DNA from 3 places in the Streptomyces sp. NPDC091279 genome. Region 2 is predicted to be linked to each of the others. Evidence: riboswitches for the same ligand, from Rfam matches in the RefSeq annotation. Region 2 holds a riboswitch; each other region holds the start of a gene.
The links. Region 2 has a riboswitch for cyclic di-AMP ahead of ACIQOU_RS34550 (M23 family metallopeptidase). Riboswitches for the same ligand answer to the same signal wherever they lie in the genome.

Region 1: another riboswitch for cyclic di-AMP. It lies ahead of ACIQOU_RS26990 (peptidoglycan DD-metalloendopeptidase family protein); the one in region 2 lies ahead of ACIQOU_RS34550 (M23 family metallopeptidase).
Region 3: another riboswitch for cyclic di-AMP. It lies ahead of ACIQOU_RS22215 (NlpC/P60 family protein); the one in region 2 lies ahead of ACIQOU_RS34550 (M23 family metallopeptidase).

The regions. Positions count from the first base shown of each region.
Region 1 covers NZ_JBIVVA010000011.1:150,325-154,516, forward strand. The annotation lists gene ACIQOU_RS26985 (alpha-galactosidase) at 1-748, shown strand, start outside; cyclic di-AMP (ydaO/yuaA leader) riboswitch at 1,075-1,236, shown strand; gene ACIQOU_RS26990 (peptidoglycan DD-metalloendopeptidase family protein) at 1,241-2,233, shown strand; gene ACIQOU_RS26995 (DUF6250 domain-containing protein) at 2,380-3,090, shown strand; gene ACIQOU_RS27000 (SGNH/GDSL hydrolase family protein) at 3,278-4,063, shown strand.
Region 2 covers NZ_JBIVVA010000019.1:103,039-107,230, forward strand. The annotation lists gene ACIQOU_RS34540 (M16 family metallopeptidase) at 1-274, shown strand, start outside; gene ACIQOU_RS34545 (M16 family metallopeptidase) at 271-1,659, shown strand; cyclic di-AMP (ydaO/yuaA leader) riboswitch at 1,902-2,063, shown strand; gene ACIQOU_RS34550 (M23 family metallopeptidase) at 2,076-2,858, shown strand; gene ACIQOU_RS34555 (GntR family transcriptional regulator) at 3,048-3,740, shown strand; gene ACIQOU_RS34560 (HPr family phosphocarrier protein) at 3,993-4,192, opposite strand, start outside.
Region 3 covers NZ_JBIVVA010000008.1:347,635-351,826, reverse strand. The annotation lists gene pcrA (DNA helicase PcrA) at 1-1,523, opposite strand, end outside; cyclic di-AMP (ydaO/yuaA leader) riboswitch at 1,796-1,952, shown strand; gene ACIQOU_RS22215 (NlpC/P60 family protein) at 1,961-3,136, shown strand; gene ACIQOU_RS22210 (tellurite resistance/C4-dicarboxylate transporter family protein) at 3,325-4,192, shown strand, end outside.

The sequences.
Region 1 (4,192 bases), on a different contig from region 2:
CAAGTGGGACTTCAACCGCTGCTTCACCGACGCGGGCTGGCCGGGTGAGCCCTACCCGCAGCGCCTGTGGGTCGACCATGTGAGCGCCCTGTACGCCCTGCTGGACCGGCTGCGCGAGGCCCACCCCGGTGTCGCCTTCGAGTCCTGCTCGGGCGGCGGCGGCCGGATCGACCTCGGGATCATGAGCCGCACCGACCAGGTGTGGACCTCCGACAACACCGACCCGCTGGACCGGCTCGCCATCCAGCACGGCTTCAGTCAGCTGCACCCCGCGCGCGTGATGGCCGCCTGGGTCACCGACAGCCCCAACACCCAGCTCAACGGCCGGGCCAGCTCGCTGCGTTTCCGGTTCGTGAGTGCCATGGCCGGGGTGCTCGGGGTCGGCGGCGACCTCACCGAGTGGAGCGAGGAGGAGCTGACCGAGGCCGCCGAGTGGGTGGACCTCTACAAGGAGATCCGGCCCGTCGTGCAGCGCGGCGACCTCTACCGGCTCCGGCCGCCGGGCGGCGGGCTGAGCGCCGTGCAGTATGTGCGCGGGGACGAGGCGGTGGTGCTGGCCTGGCTCCAGTCGCAGAGTTACGGCAATCCCGCACCGGCGCTGCGGCTGCGCGGGCTCGACCCGACGGCATCGTATGAATGCCGTGACACGGGTGAAGTCCACCGGGGTGCCGTGCTGCTGCATCACGGGCTGGCCACCGGGTTGCGTGGCGATCTCGACGCGAAGGTCATCCGGCTGCGCCGTATCTGAACCTTCTGTCCGTATTAACTCCCTCGTTTGCGCTTAGGCCCCCTTCATTCCAACTCGCTCTGGAATGAAGGGGGCTGGAGCAGCGTCACGTGAGGAGCGTCATAGTCGTGACCGAGGGTGGCTCGACATGTTCACGTAATGAGGGTGCTTTTCAAGGGAGTTCACCCCGAGCGTGGACCATTCCTTGCACGCAGGGTGACGGCGAATTTCAGTGCTGGATCACAGGAAACACATTCACAGGGAACCGCCGCTTGTTCTGTGGCGTCTTCGTCGCTTACGTTCGCCACCCATCCGGGCGGATGCCTAATCCTGCCGCCGACCGGAATCCGGACTACTCACTCGTACCCGGCAGGAGCGGGGGACCCACAGGCATCACCGCCTGTTCCGGTCTCCGGAACAGGCTTTGGGGTTAAGCCGCGCCGAAAAGCGCGGCCGGGCATCTCCAGCTCGCACCCGACAGCTCACCTCGCAGGCACCGGAGAGGAATGCGTCATGCCCGCGAAGGGTAAGCACCGCCGTCCGAAGCCCCCGCGCTTCAGTCGCTCGATAGCCGTCGCCGGAACCGGCGGGGCCGCTCTCGCCCTTCCGCTCATGGGGGCCGCCGGCGCCCACGCGGCGACCGCGCAATCCACCGCCCGGACGGTTTCCGAAAAGGCCGTCCAGGCCCTTCCGGCCGCCGCCGAGAAGTCGGCCGCGAAACAGCGGTCGACGGCCGACTCGGGCGTACGGACCTATGCGGTGCGTTCCGGTGACTGGCTCGCGAAGATCGCCGACGAGCAGCACGTCAGCGGTGGCTGGGAGCGGCTCTACTCCGACAATCGGCGGGCCGTCGGCGACAACCCCTCGTTGATCCACCCAGGGCTCAAGCTCACGATCGGCACGAAGGCCGCGGGGACCGGCGGAGAATCGGCGCCCTCGAAGCCGTCGCAGTCGTCGAAGCCGTCGGAATCGTCGAGTTCCTCGAACTCCTCGCATTCTTCGGGCTCTTCGGGCTCTTCCTCTTCCAGCTCCTCGAATTCCGCGAGTTCTTCCCAGACGTCCTCCGGGAAGAGCAGTGCGTCGACGAGCAGTTCCTCCGGCTTCACCCTGCCGGTCACCGGGGCCACCATCGGCACCCCGTACCACGCCTCCGGTTCCATGTGGTCGAGCGGTTACCACACCGGCGTCGACTTCATCGTCCCGACCGGCACCAGCGTCAAGGCCGTGGGCGCCGGCACCGTCGTCACGGCCGGCTGGGGCGGCGCGTACGGCAACCAGGTCGTCATCAAGCTCGCCGACGGCTACTACGCCCAGTACGCGCACCTCTCCGAACTGTCGGTGTCGGCCGGGCAGACCGTGACCGAGGGGCAGCAGGTCGGGCTCTCCGGCGCCACCGGCAACGTGACAGGACCGCACCTGCACTTCGAGATCCGCACCACCCCGGACTACGGCTCCGACGTGGACCCGGTCGCCTACCTCCGCACCAAGGGCGTCACGGTCGGCTGACCCCGGCCCCGCAGACCACCGGAGGCCGGACCCCGATCCCCGGGTCCGGCCTCCGGTGCGTCGGCCAACAGGCCGGTGTGTCCACGGTGTTGCGGCTCGATCCGCGGTGTCGACAGGGTCCGTGAGCACGGGGCAGAGTGATCTCCGTGACGACGACGCGCAGAACCTTCGGAGCCCTGGCCGCAGCGACCGCCGCGCTGGCCCTCGCCCCCGCGCCGGCCGCGAGCGCCACGCCCCGCCGGCACCGGGACCTGATCGCCCACGACGACTTCCGGCACGGACTCGGCAAGTGGGCGACCGAACTCCAGGACGGCGGCACGGTCACCGCGTCCCGAGGAGTGCTGGAGATCGACGTGCCGAGCGGCGCGACCGTATGGCTCCGCCGGCGGCTCACCGGCCCCTACGTCATCGAGTACACCGCCACGCCGGTCTCCGAGGGCGGGCCCAACGACCGGGTCTCCGACCTCAACAACTTCTGGAACGCCACCGACGTCCGTTCCCCGCACGACCTCTTCGCCACCCCGCGCGGCGGCGCCCTGGAGGAGTACGACCAGCTCACCACGTACTACTCCGGATACGGCGCCAACTACAACACCACGACCCGACTGCGCCGTTACGTCGGCCTTGCCGGGGTCCGGCCGCTGGTGCTCGACTACACCGAGCCGCTGCTCGTGGCGAACCGGCCGCACCAGGTCCGGATCGTCTCCGACGGCTCCACGGTCCGCTGGTGGAACAACGGGCGGCTGGTCTTCGACCACGCCGACCCGCAGCCGTACACCGACGGGCACTTCGCCTTCCGGACCACGTGGAGCCACTTCCGGGTCCGGGACTTCCGGGTGTGGCGGGCCGCCGGGTAACCGGAGGGGCGGCTTCAGCGAGGTTGCCGCCTCAACCACCCTGTGTGGGTTGTTATTCCTTCCTTGGCCAACACTTTAGGAGTGGTTCATCTCACCGTTCCTTGACCGCTTCCTACGGTCGCGTAGGCCTTATTCGAAGGTGAATCATGGCGGGGTGGCAGACGATTCGAAGAATGACAGCAGAGTAGTGATCGGGTCGTACGTTGCGGTGGGGGACAGCTTCACCGAAGGCGTCGGCGACCCCGGCCCCGACGGGGCGTTCGTCGGCTGGGCCGACCGGTTCGCGGTCCTGCTCGCCGATCGGCGCCCCGAGGGCGACTTCGCGTACACGAACCTCGCGGTACGCGGCAAACTTCTCGACCAGGTGATCGAGGACCAGGTGCCCAAGGTCCTTGAACTCGCCCCTGACCTGGTCTCCTTCTGTGCGGGTGGCAACGACATCATCCGGCCCGGCACCGATCCCGACGAGGTCGCGGAGCGGTTCGAGCGGGGGGTCGTGCGGCTGACGGAGGCGTGCGGGACGGTGATGGTGACCACCGGGTTCGACACCCGGGGGGTGCCCGTCCTCAAGCATCTGCGCGGCAAGATCGCCACGTACAACGGGCATGTGCGGGCCATCGCCGATCGGCACGGGTGCCCGGTGCTCGACCTGTGGTCCCTGCGGACCGTGCAGGATCGGCGGGCCTGGGACAACGACCGGCTGCATCTGTCCGCCGACGGGCACACGCGGGTTGCCCTGCGGGCGGGGCAGGTGCTCGGTGTCGAGGTGCCGGCCGATCCTGATCAGGCGTGGCCGCCGTTGCCTCCTCGCGGCACGTTGGAGGTGCGGCGGGATGATGTGCATTGGGCTCGGGAGTATCTCGTGCCGTGGATCGGGCGGCGGTTGCGGGGGGAGTCGTCCGGGGACCACGTGACGGCGAAGGGTGTCTTGTCGCCCGACGACATCAAGAACCGGATTGCTCCGGTGGCCTGAGCGTCCCTGCGGGGCGGGTGCGGTGTGGGGTGCGTTTGAGGGTGCGGGTGCGTGGTGGTTTTGCGCAGTTCCCCGCGCCCCTGGATGCGCAGTTCCCCGCGCCCCCTTGTGTGGTTCCTCGCGGTCCTG
Region 2 (4,192 bases):
GCTGGACCGGCTCGGTACCGTCCACGGCCGCGCCGACGAACTGTGCAAGTACGCCGTCCTGTTCGGCGACCCGCAGCTCGCCCTCACCGCCGTCGGACGCGTCCTGGACGTGACGGCCGAGGAGGTCCAGGAGGTCGCCAAGGCGCGCCTGCATCCGCGCAACCGCGCGGTCCTGGTCTACGAGCCCACTGCCGACACCGACACCGACACCGACACCGAAGCCGACGCGCCGGAAGCCGCGGCCACCGACGAGACCGAGGAGGCGGCCCGGTGACCGAGCTCGCCACGATGGACTTCCACCCCCAGCCGCAGGGCGGCGAGCCCAAGGTCTGGGCCTTCCCGGCACCCGAGCGGGCCACCCTCGACAACGGCCTGACGATCCTGCGCTGCCACCGCCCGGGCCAGCAGGTCGTCGCCGTCGAAGTGGGCCTGGACGCGCCCCTGGACGCCGAGCCGACCGGCCTCGAAGGCGTCGCCACGATCATGGCGCGGGCCTTCTCCGAGGGCACCGACAAGCACTCCGCCGAGGAGTTCGCGGCCGAACTGGAGCGCTGCGGCGCCACCTTGGACGCGCACGCCGACCACCCCGGTGTCCGCATCGCCCTGGAGGTGCCGGCGTCCCGCCTGGAGCGGGCCCTCGGACTGCTCGCCGACGCGCTCAGGGCGCCCGCGTTCGCCGACAGCGAGATCGAACGGCTGGTCGACAACCGGCTCGACGAGATCCCGCACGAGACGGCCAACCCGTCCCGCCGGGCCGCCAAGGAACTCTCCAAGGAGCTGTTCCCGCAGACCTCGCGCATGTCCCGGCCCCGCCAGGGCACCGAGGAGTCGGTGCGCGCCATCGACTCGGCGGCCGTCCGCGCCTTCTACGAGAGCAACGTCCGCCCCGCGACGGCCACCGCGGTCGTCGTCGGCGACCTCACCGGCATCGACCTCGACACCCTGCTCGGCGACACCCTGGGCGCCTGGACGGGCGCCCCCGCCGAGGCCCGGAAGATGCCCCCGGTGACCGCCGACGACCGGGGACGCGTCGTCATCGTCGACCGCCCCGGAGCCGTCCAGACACAGCTGCTGATCGGCCGCGTCGGCGCCGACCGGCACGACCGGGTGTGGCCGGCCCAGGTGGTCGGCACCTACTGCCTCGGCGGCACCCTCACCTCCCGCCTGGACCGCGTCCTGCGCGAGGAGAAGGGCTACACCTACGGCGTGCGGGCGTTCACCCAGGTGCTGCGCTCGGCGCCGGACGGCACCGGGATCGCGATGCTCGGCATCAGCGGCTCCGTCGACACGCCGAACACCGGACCGGCCCTCGACGACCTCTGGAAGGTGGTCCGCGGAGTCGCGCAGGAGGGGCTGACGGACGCCGAGCGGGACGCCGCCGTGCAGTTCCTGGTCGGCGTGGCGCCGCTCAAGTACGAGACCGCCGCGGCCGTCGCGGGCACCCTGGCCGACCAGGTCGAGCAGCATCTGCCGGACGATCACCAGGCCACGCTGTACCGGCAGTTGGCCGCCACCGGCACCGTGGAGGCCACCGCGGCCGTCGTCAGCGCCTTCCCGGTGGACCGTCTGGTCACGATCCTCGTCGGGGACGCCGCCGCCATCAAGGAGCCCGTCGAGGCCCTCGGCATCGGCGACGTCACCGTCGTCGCCGCGGAGTAGCCGGGCACCCGCGCGCGGGAACGACGTTGAGGAGTCGTCAGGACAGGCCCCGGTGACGGAGACGTCGCCGGGGCCTTCCGGTGTCCCCGACATGGCCGCGGAGTGTCCGAATTGAGGGAGAGGCTGCCCGTCTGCCCTGTGGGATGCGCTACAAAAACAGTGATCCGTTTGAGGATCGAACGGCGGCCCGCTTAGCGTCTCCCCGGCTGTCCGTCAGGCACCGCGCCGCATCCCGCGGCACCGGGCAGTCATCGCCGAGTCCCCCCACGGCGCGAGCCAGGGGAGCCGGGGACCCACGCAGTCCCTGGGGTGAATCGGACGCCCGCGCTGGTCGAGGGGGTCCGTAGGAGACCTTCCTGCTCCGAACCCGTCAGCTAACCCGGTAGGCGAGAGGGAAGGAAAGGACCAGCCACCACATGGCGTTCAACTGCGCCACCGGGAAGCACCGCCGGCCCACCCGCACGCAGCGCACCACCGCCCGCGCGGCCGGCATCGCGGCCCTCGCCACCACCGGCGTCGTCGGCACCCTGGCCGCCCCGGCGCTCGCCGCCGAGAACGTCGGCTTCACCGAGAACGCCGTCGAGCAGACCGGTCTCACCCCCGTCGTCACCCTCGGGGACCGGGTCGCCGACAGGATCGACGCCCAGGCCGCCGCGCAGAAGCAGGCCGCCGAACAGGCCGCCCGCAAGGAGGCCGCCCAGGAGGCCGCGCGCAAGAAGGCCGAGGCGAAGGCCAAGGCCGAGCACGAGGCCAAGGAGCGTGCCGCCCGCGACGCCGAGCGCGCCCGCCTCAACGCCTTCGTGCTGCCGATCAGCGGTTCCTACGTCTCCACCGGCTACCAGGCCGGCAGCTCCCTGTGGTCCTCCGGCAGCCACACCGGCGTCGACTTCCACGCCGCGAGCGGTACCTCCGTGCACGCGGTCGGCTCCGGCACCGTCGTCGAGACCGGCTGGGGCGGCGCCTACGGCAACCAGATCGTCATCAAGATGAACGACGGCACGTACACCCAGTACGGCCACCTGTCGTCCATCGGCGTCTCCGCGGGCCAGACGGTCACCCCGGGCCAGCAGATCGGCCTCTCCGGCGCCACCGGCAACGTCACGGGCCCGCACCTCCACTTCGAGGCCAGGACCAGCCCCGAGTACGGCTCCGACATCGACCCGGTCGCCTACCTCCGCGCCCACGGTGTGAGCGTCTGACGGCACCCCAGCGCCTCGTGTGAAACCCCGGTTCCCTGTGAGCCGGGGTTTTCCTCGTTTCCCACGCCCCGCTGTCCAAAAAATATCCATGGATTCCGGTCCGCCATCGGAAATTCTCGCTCATTGCCATAGAGTCAATGAACACGCGTCAATCGGCGACGTTTCACGGGGATTAATGCGGAGGCTGTCATGCGTATTCCGGCGCATTCGGTGTGCACGGCGATCCGGGACGACATCGTCGCCGGTGCCTACGAGCGCGGCAGCCGGCTCACCGAAGAACTCCTCGCCCGCCGCTACGGCGTCTCCCGCGTCCCCGTGCGCGAGGCGCTGCGCACCCTGGAGGCGGAGGGCTTCGTCGTAACCCGTCGGCACGCGGGCGCGTGCGTGGCCGAACCGACCGAGCAGGAGGCCGCCGACCTGCTGGAGATGCGCCTGCTCCTGGAGCCGCTCGGCGCCTCCCGGGCCGCCCAGCGGCGCACCGAGGCCCACCTCAAGGTGTTGCGCGGCCTGGTCAGGCTGGGTCAGGAGCGCGCCAGGAGGGGCAACAGCGAGGATCTGCGCTCACTGGGCGGCTGGTTCCACGAGACCCTCGCCCAGGCCGCCGGCAGCCCCGCCCTGACCTCGATGCTCACCCAGCTGCGCCACAAGATCGCCTGGATGTACGCGGTGGACGCGCCGCTCAGCCCCGCCGAGTCCTGGGCCGAGCACGGCGCGATCGTGGACGCGGTGACCCGCGGTGACGCCGAGCGCGCGCGGGCGATCACCGCCCTGCACACCGAGCGCTCGACCGCGGGCCACCGGCTGCGTTTCGGCGGCCCCGACCGCGCCGATCGTGTGAGGAACTCGCAACCTCCCGTAAACATGTCGGGCCTGCGTCATTAACACGGGCGCCGTATACAAAGAAGTGCAATTCGGTGGACGTTCCTTTCCGCTGCCTGAATTCACGCGCGTCGGCAATTGTGGCGACGCGCCCCACGTATGCCCGCGATCGGTGATTCCGGATCGCGGCGACGGCGAATTCCACGCACGCTGTCCGATTCCCGCACGCTGTCCGATGCACGCCCGCCGCCCGGGAACGGCGAAGCCGCGCCGCCCGGAAAGGGCGACGCGGCTCCGGCGTGGTGCGCGAGGCGCTCAGACCGTCTCGGGCAGCTCCTCCAGGCCCTCGGCGACCAGCTTGGCCAGCCGGTCCAGCGCGGCGTCCGCGCCCTCGGCGTCGGAGGCCAGGACGACTTCCTCGCCCCCCTGGGCGCCCAGACCCAGGACGGCCAGCATGGAGGCCGCGTTGACGGGGTTGCCGTCGGCCTTGGCGATCGTCATCGGGACACCGGCGG
Region 3 (4,192 bases), on a different contig from region 2:
ATCGCCTCCGCGCGGTCGCCGATGCCGCGCTTGGGGACGTTCAGAATCCGGCGCAGCGGGACGGAGTCCTCCGGGTTGGCGAGGACCCGCAGGTAGGCCAGGACGTCCCGGACCTCCTTGCGCTCGTAGAAGCGGACGCCGCCGACGACCTTGTAGGGCAGGCCGACGCGGATGAAGATCTCCTCGAAGACCCGCGACTGGGCGTTCGTCCGGTAGAAGACGGCGACGTCCCCGGCCTTGGCGTCGCCCGCGTCGGTGAGGCGGTCTATCTCCTCGGCGACGAACTGCGCCTCGTCGTGCTCGGTGTCGGCGACGTACCCGGTGATGCGGGCGCCCGCACCGGCGTTGGTCCACAGGTTCTTGGGGCGGCGGGACTCGTTGCGCTCGATGACGGCGTTGGCGGCGGTGAGGATCGTCTGGGTGGAGCGGTAGTTCTGCTCCAGGAGGATCGTCGTCGCGTCCGGGTAGTCCTCCTCGAACTGGAGGATGTTGCGGATCGTCGCGCCCCGGAAGGCGTAGATCGACTGGTCGGCGTCGCCGACGACGCACAGTTCGGCGGGCGGCAGTTCGTGCTCGGCGAGCGGGACCGGCGGCACGTCGAGGGGCCGCTCGGCGCTGCCGACCAGCTCACGCACGAGCGCGTACTGGGCGTGGTTGGTGTCCTGGTACTCGTCGACGAGGACGTGCCGGAAACGGCGGCGGTAGTGCTCGGCGACGTCGGGGAAGGCGCGCAGCAGGTTGACCGTCGTCATGATCAGGTCGTCGAAGTCGAGGGCGTTCGCCTCGCGCAGCCGTGACTGGTACATGGCGTAGGCCTGCGCGAGGGTCTTCTCGAAACCGTCGGCGGCCTGCGCGGCGAAGTCCTCCTCGTCGATCAGCTCGTTCTTCAGGTTGGAGATCTTGGCGCTGAACGACTTCGGCGGGTAGCGCTTGGGGTCCAGGTCCAGGTCGCGGCAGACCAGGGCCATCAGGCGCTTGGAGTCGGCGGCGTCGTAGATCGAGAACGACGAGGTGAAGCCGAGCTTCTTGCTCTCCCGGCGCAGGATGCGCACGCACGCGCTGTGGAACGTCATCACCCACATGGCGTTCGCGCGCGGTCCGACGAGCTGCTCGACGCGCTCCTTCATCTCACCGGCGGCCTTGTTGGTGAAGGTGATCGCGAGGATCTGGCCCGGGTGCGCGTTCCGCTCGGCCAGGAGGTAGGCGATGCGGTGGGTGAGCACCCGGGTCTTGCCGGAACCGGCTCCGGCCACGATGAGCAGCGGGGTCCCGGCGTGGACGACGGCCTTCTTCTGGTTGTCGTTCAACCCGTCGACCAGGGCTGCGGCGTCCAGGACCGGACGCGGGGCGCCGTCGCGGTAGTGGGTGTCGCGGTCCGGGGGCGCGTCGAACTTCCCGCCGAACAGGTCGTCCGGAATCGACTCCGGGGCGTGCTCGTCCTCGGGTGGTGGCGGGGGTTCCTCGTCGTGCCCGCGGGGGGTCTGGAGGTTCGCCAGGAAGCTGTCGTCAAAGAGGCTGCTCATCGCTCTCCGAGTCTAGGCGGCCCCACTGACAGCCCGCCCCCGCCCTGAGAACATCCACCGCGCACGGACGTCCGGCCACGCCACCCGCGACCGCCCGTGACCAGGCGTTCACGTGCGGCGACCGACCCCCGCACACCTTCCCGAGGTCACGAAAACGTATCGGGCATATCGGCCATCAACCTTCACAGAGGCCACACGAGTTGGCTACCGTTCCGGCAAGGCCGCACGACCCTCTCCGGCGAACGTCGCCGGGCCGCGCGGCCGCCGCCGAGTCCGGGCCGCCGCCGCGCATCCGGAGCCGGGGACCCACACCGATCCCGGGGTGAATCGGTCCGCCCTCCCCTCGCGGGACGGGCACCGTAGGGCAACCCTTCCGAAGCACGCGCCCGAACCCGACAGCCGACTCGGTAGGCGGATATGGGAAGGAGTCGCCACTCTTGGCGTCGCACCGCAAGTCGCGCCCCTCGGGAGCACGCGCAGCAGGCATCCGCACCCCCGCCCTCGCCACGGCCGCCCTGACCTCCGTCGCCCTGCTGTCCCAGACGGCCGACGCCGCCCCCGCCCCCGACGGCAAGCCGAGCCTGGAGGAGGTCGAGAAGAAGGTCGACGACCTGTACCGGCAGGCCGAGTCGGCGACCGAGAAGTACAACGCGGCCAAGGAGCGGACCACCAAGCAGCGCAAGCGCGTCGACACGCTCCTCGACGACGTCGCCCGGCGCACCCAGAAGCTCAACTCCGCGCGGGAGGAGCTGGGTTCCTTCGCCGCGGCCCAGTACCGTTCCGGGGCCTCGACGCCGGACACGGCGACCTTCCTGCTCTCCGACACGCCGCAGGACTACTTCGACCAGACCCAGCTGATGAGCCGTCTGACCTCCCGCCAGAAGGGCGCGGTCGACGACTACGTCACCGAGCAGTCGGCGACCATGAAGAAGCGCCAGGAGGCCACCCGGAGCCTTGAGACGCTCACCGAGACCCAGAGCGACCTGCACACGGCCAAGGCCACCGTGCAGCAGAAACTCTCCGCCGCGCGCGCGATGCTGTCGAAGCTGACCGCCGAGGAGAAGGCGCGGCTCGCGGAGATCGAGCGGAAGAAGCAGGAGGCCGCCGCCGAGAAGGCCGCCGAACTCGCGAAGCAGCAGAAGGCGGAGCAGGCGGCCCGACAGGACACCCCTGACTCGTCGTCCTCGTCATCCTCGTCCGCCTCGTCGTCCCCTTCCGCCTCTTCCTCCTCCTCCGCCTCGGGCGACGCGTACTCCGTCAAGGCGGGGAAAGCGCTTGCGTTCGCCCGCGCGCAGGTCGGCAAGCCGTATGTCTGGGGTGCCACCGGACCCGGCTCCTACGACTGCTCCGGCCTCACGCAGGCCGCCTGGAAGGCCGCGGGCGTCACCCTCCCGCGCACCACCTACGACCAGGTGAACGCCGGAACGACCGTCCCCCTCGCCGACGCCCGCCCCGGTGACCTGATCTTCTTCTACGACGACGTCACCCACGTGGGCCTCTACATCGGCAACGGCATGATGATCCACGCCCCGAAGCCGGGCGCGTACGTCCGCGAGGAGTCCGTCTACTACGGCGGCGAGTCGATCATCCACAGCGTGGTCCGCCCGGCCTGAGCCGACACCGACCCGGCCGCACGCGCGCGTAGGCATCGACGGCACCCGCCGTCGCGGCACGCACGCGTACGGCCGTTTTGGCATATGCCCGGCCCGTGTCCGTGCGCCCGCGCCGCCCTGCGCGACCGTTTCCGCCCGCCCGCGCGTGCCCCGCGACCGCCGCGCCGGGTGCTCCCTAGCATCGGCCCATGTCCGCCCCTCACGGTCCCGCGTCCGGCTCCCTCTCCCCGCGCGCGTGGTGGGCACGCCGTTCGCCGGAGGCCGGGGCCGCCGTGCTGGCGACGGGCATCCTGTCGGTGGGGCTGCGGCTGACGGGGCACGAGGTGCTGTCGCTGATCGCCCTGGTGCTCGCGTGCGGGGCGTGGCTGGTGCTGGCCGCGCGCTTCGTCACGGGGCTGCTGTGGGACCGGGCGCGATGGATGGCGGCGGCCCGGGTGCCGGGGGCCCTGACGGCCGTCGCGGCGACCGCCGTTCTCGGCACCCGCTTCTCCGACCTGGGCCGGCATCTCCTCGCCGACGCGCTGCTGGCGCTGGCCGCCGCCCTGTGGCCGGCGCTGCTGATCGACGTCGTACGGCACTGGCGGCGGCGCGGGATGTCCGGCGGGGTGTTCCTGGCCTGCGTGGCGACGCAGGGGCTCGCCGCGCTGTCCGGCACGCTCGCCGGGGCGCAGACGGCGGCGTGGCTCGCGTACACCGCTCTGGTGCTGTTCTGGGGCGGCCTGGTCCTCTACTGCGTCGCGCTGGCCTGTTTCGACCTACGACAACTGTTCGAGGGCGCCGGTGACCAGTGGGTGGCGGGCGGCGCGCTCGCCATCTCCGCGCTGGCCGGCTCGACCCTGCTCGCCGCCGACGACACACGCCTCCACCTGTGGAACGACGACGATCGCGGCGTCCTGCGCGCGGTCACCGTCGCGCTGCTGGTGCTCGCCGGCGCCTGGTACGTCGTTCTCGCCGTCGCGGAGGCGGTCCGCCCCCGGCCGCGCTACGACGTGCTCCGCTGGGCGACCGTGTTCCCGCTGGGCATGACGGCGGCGGCCACGCTGGCCGTCGGGTCCG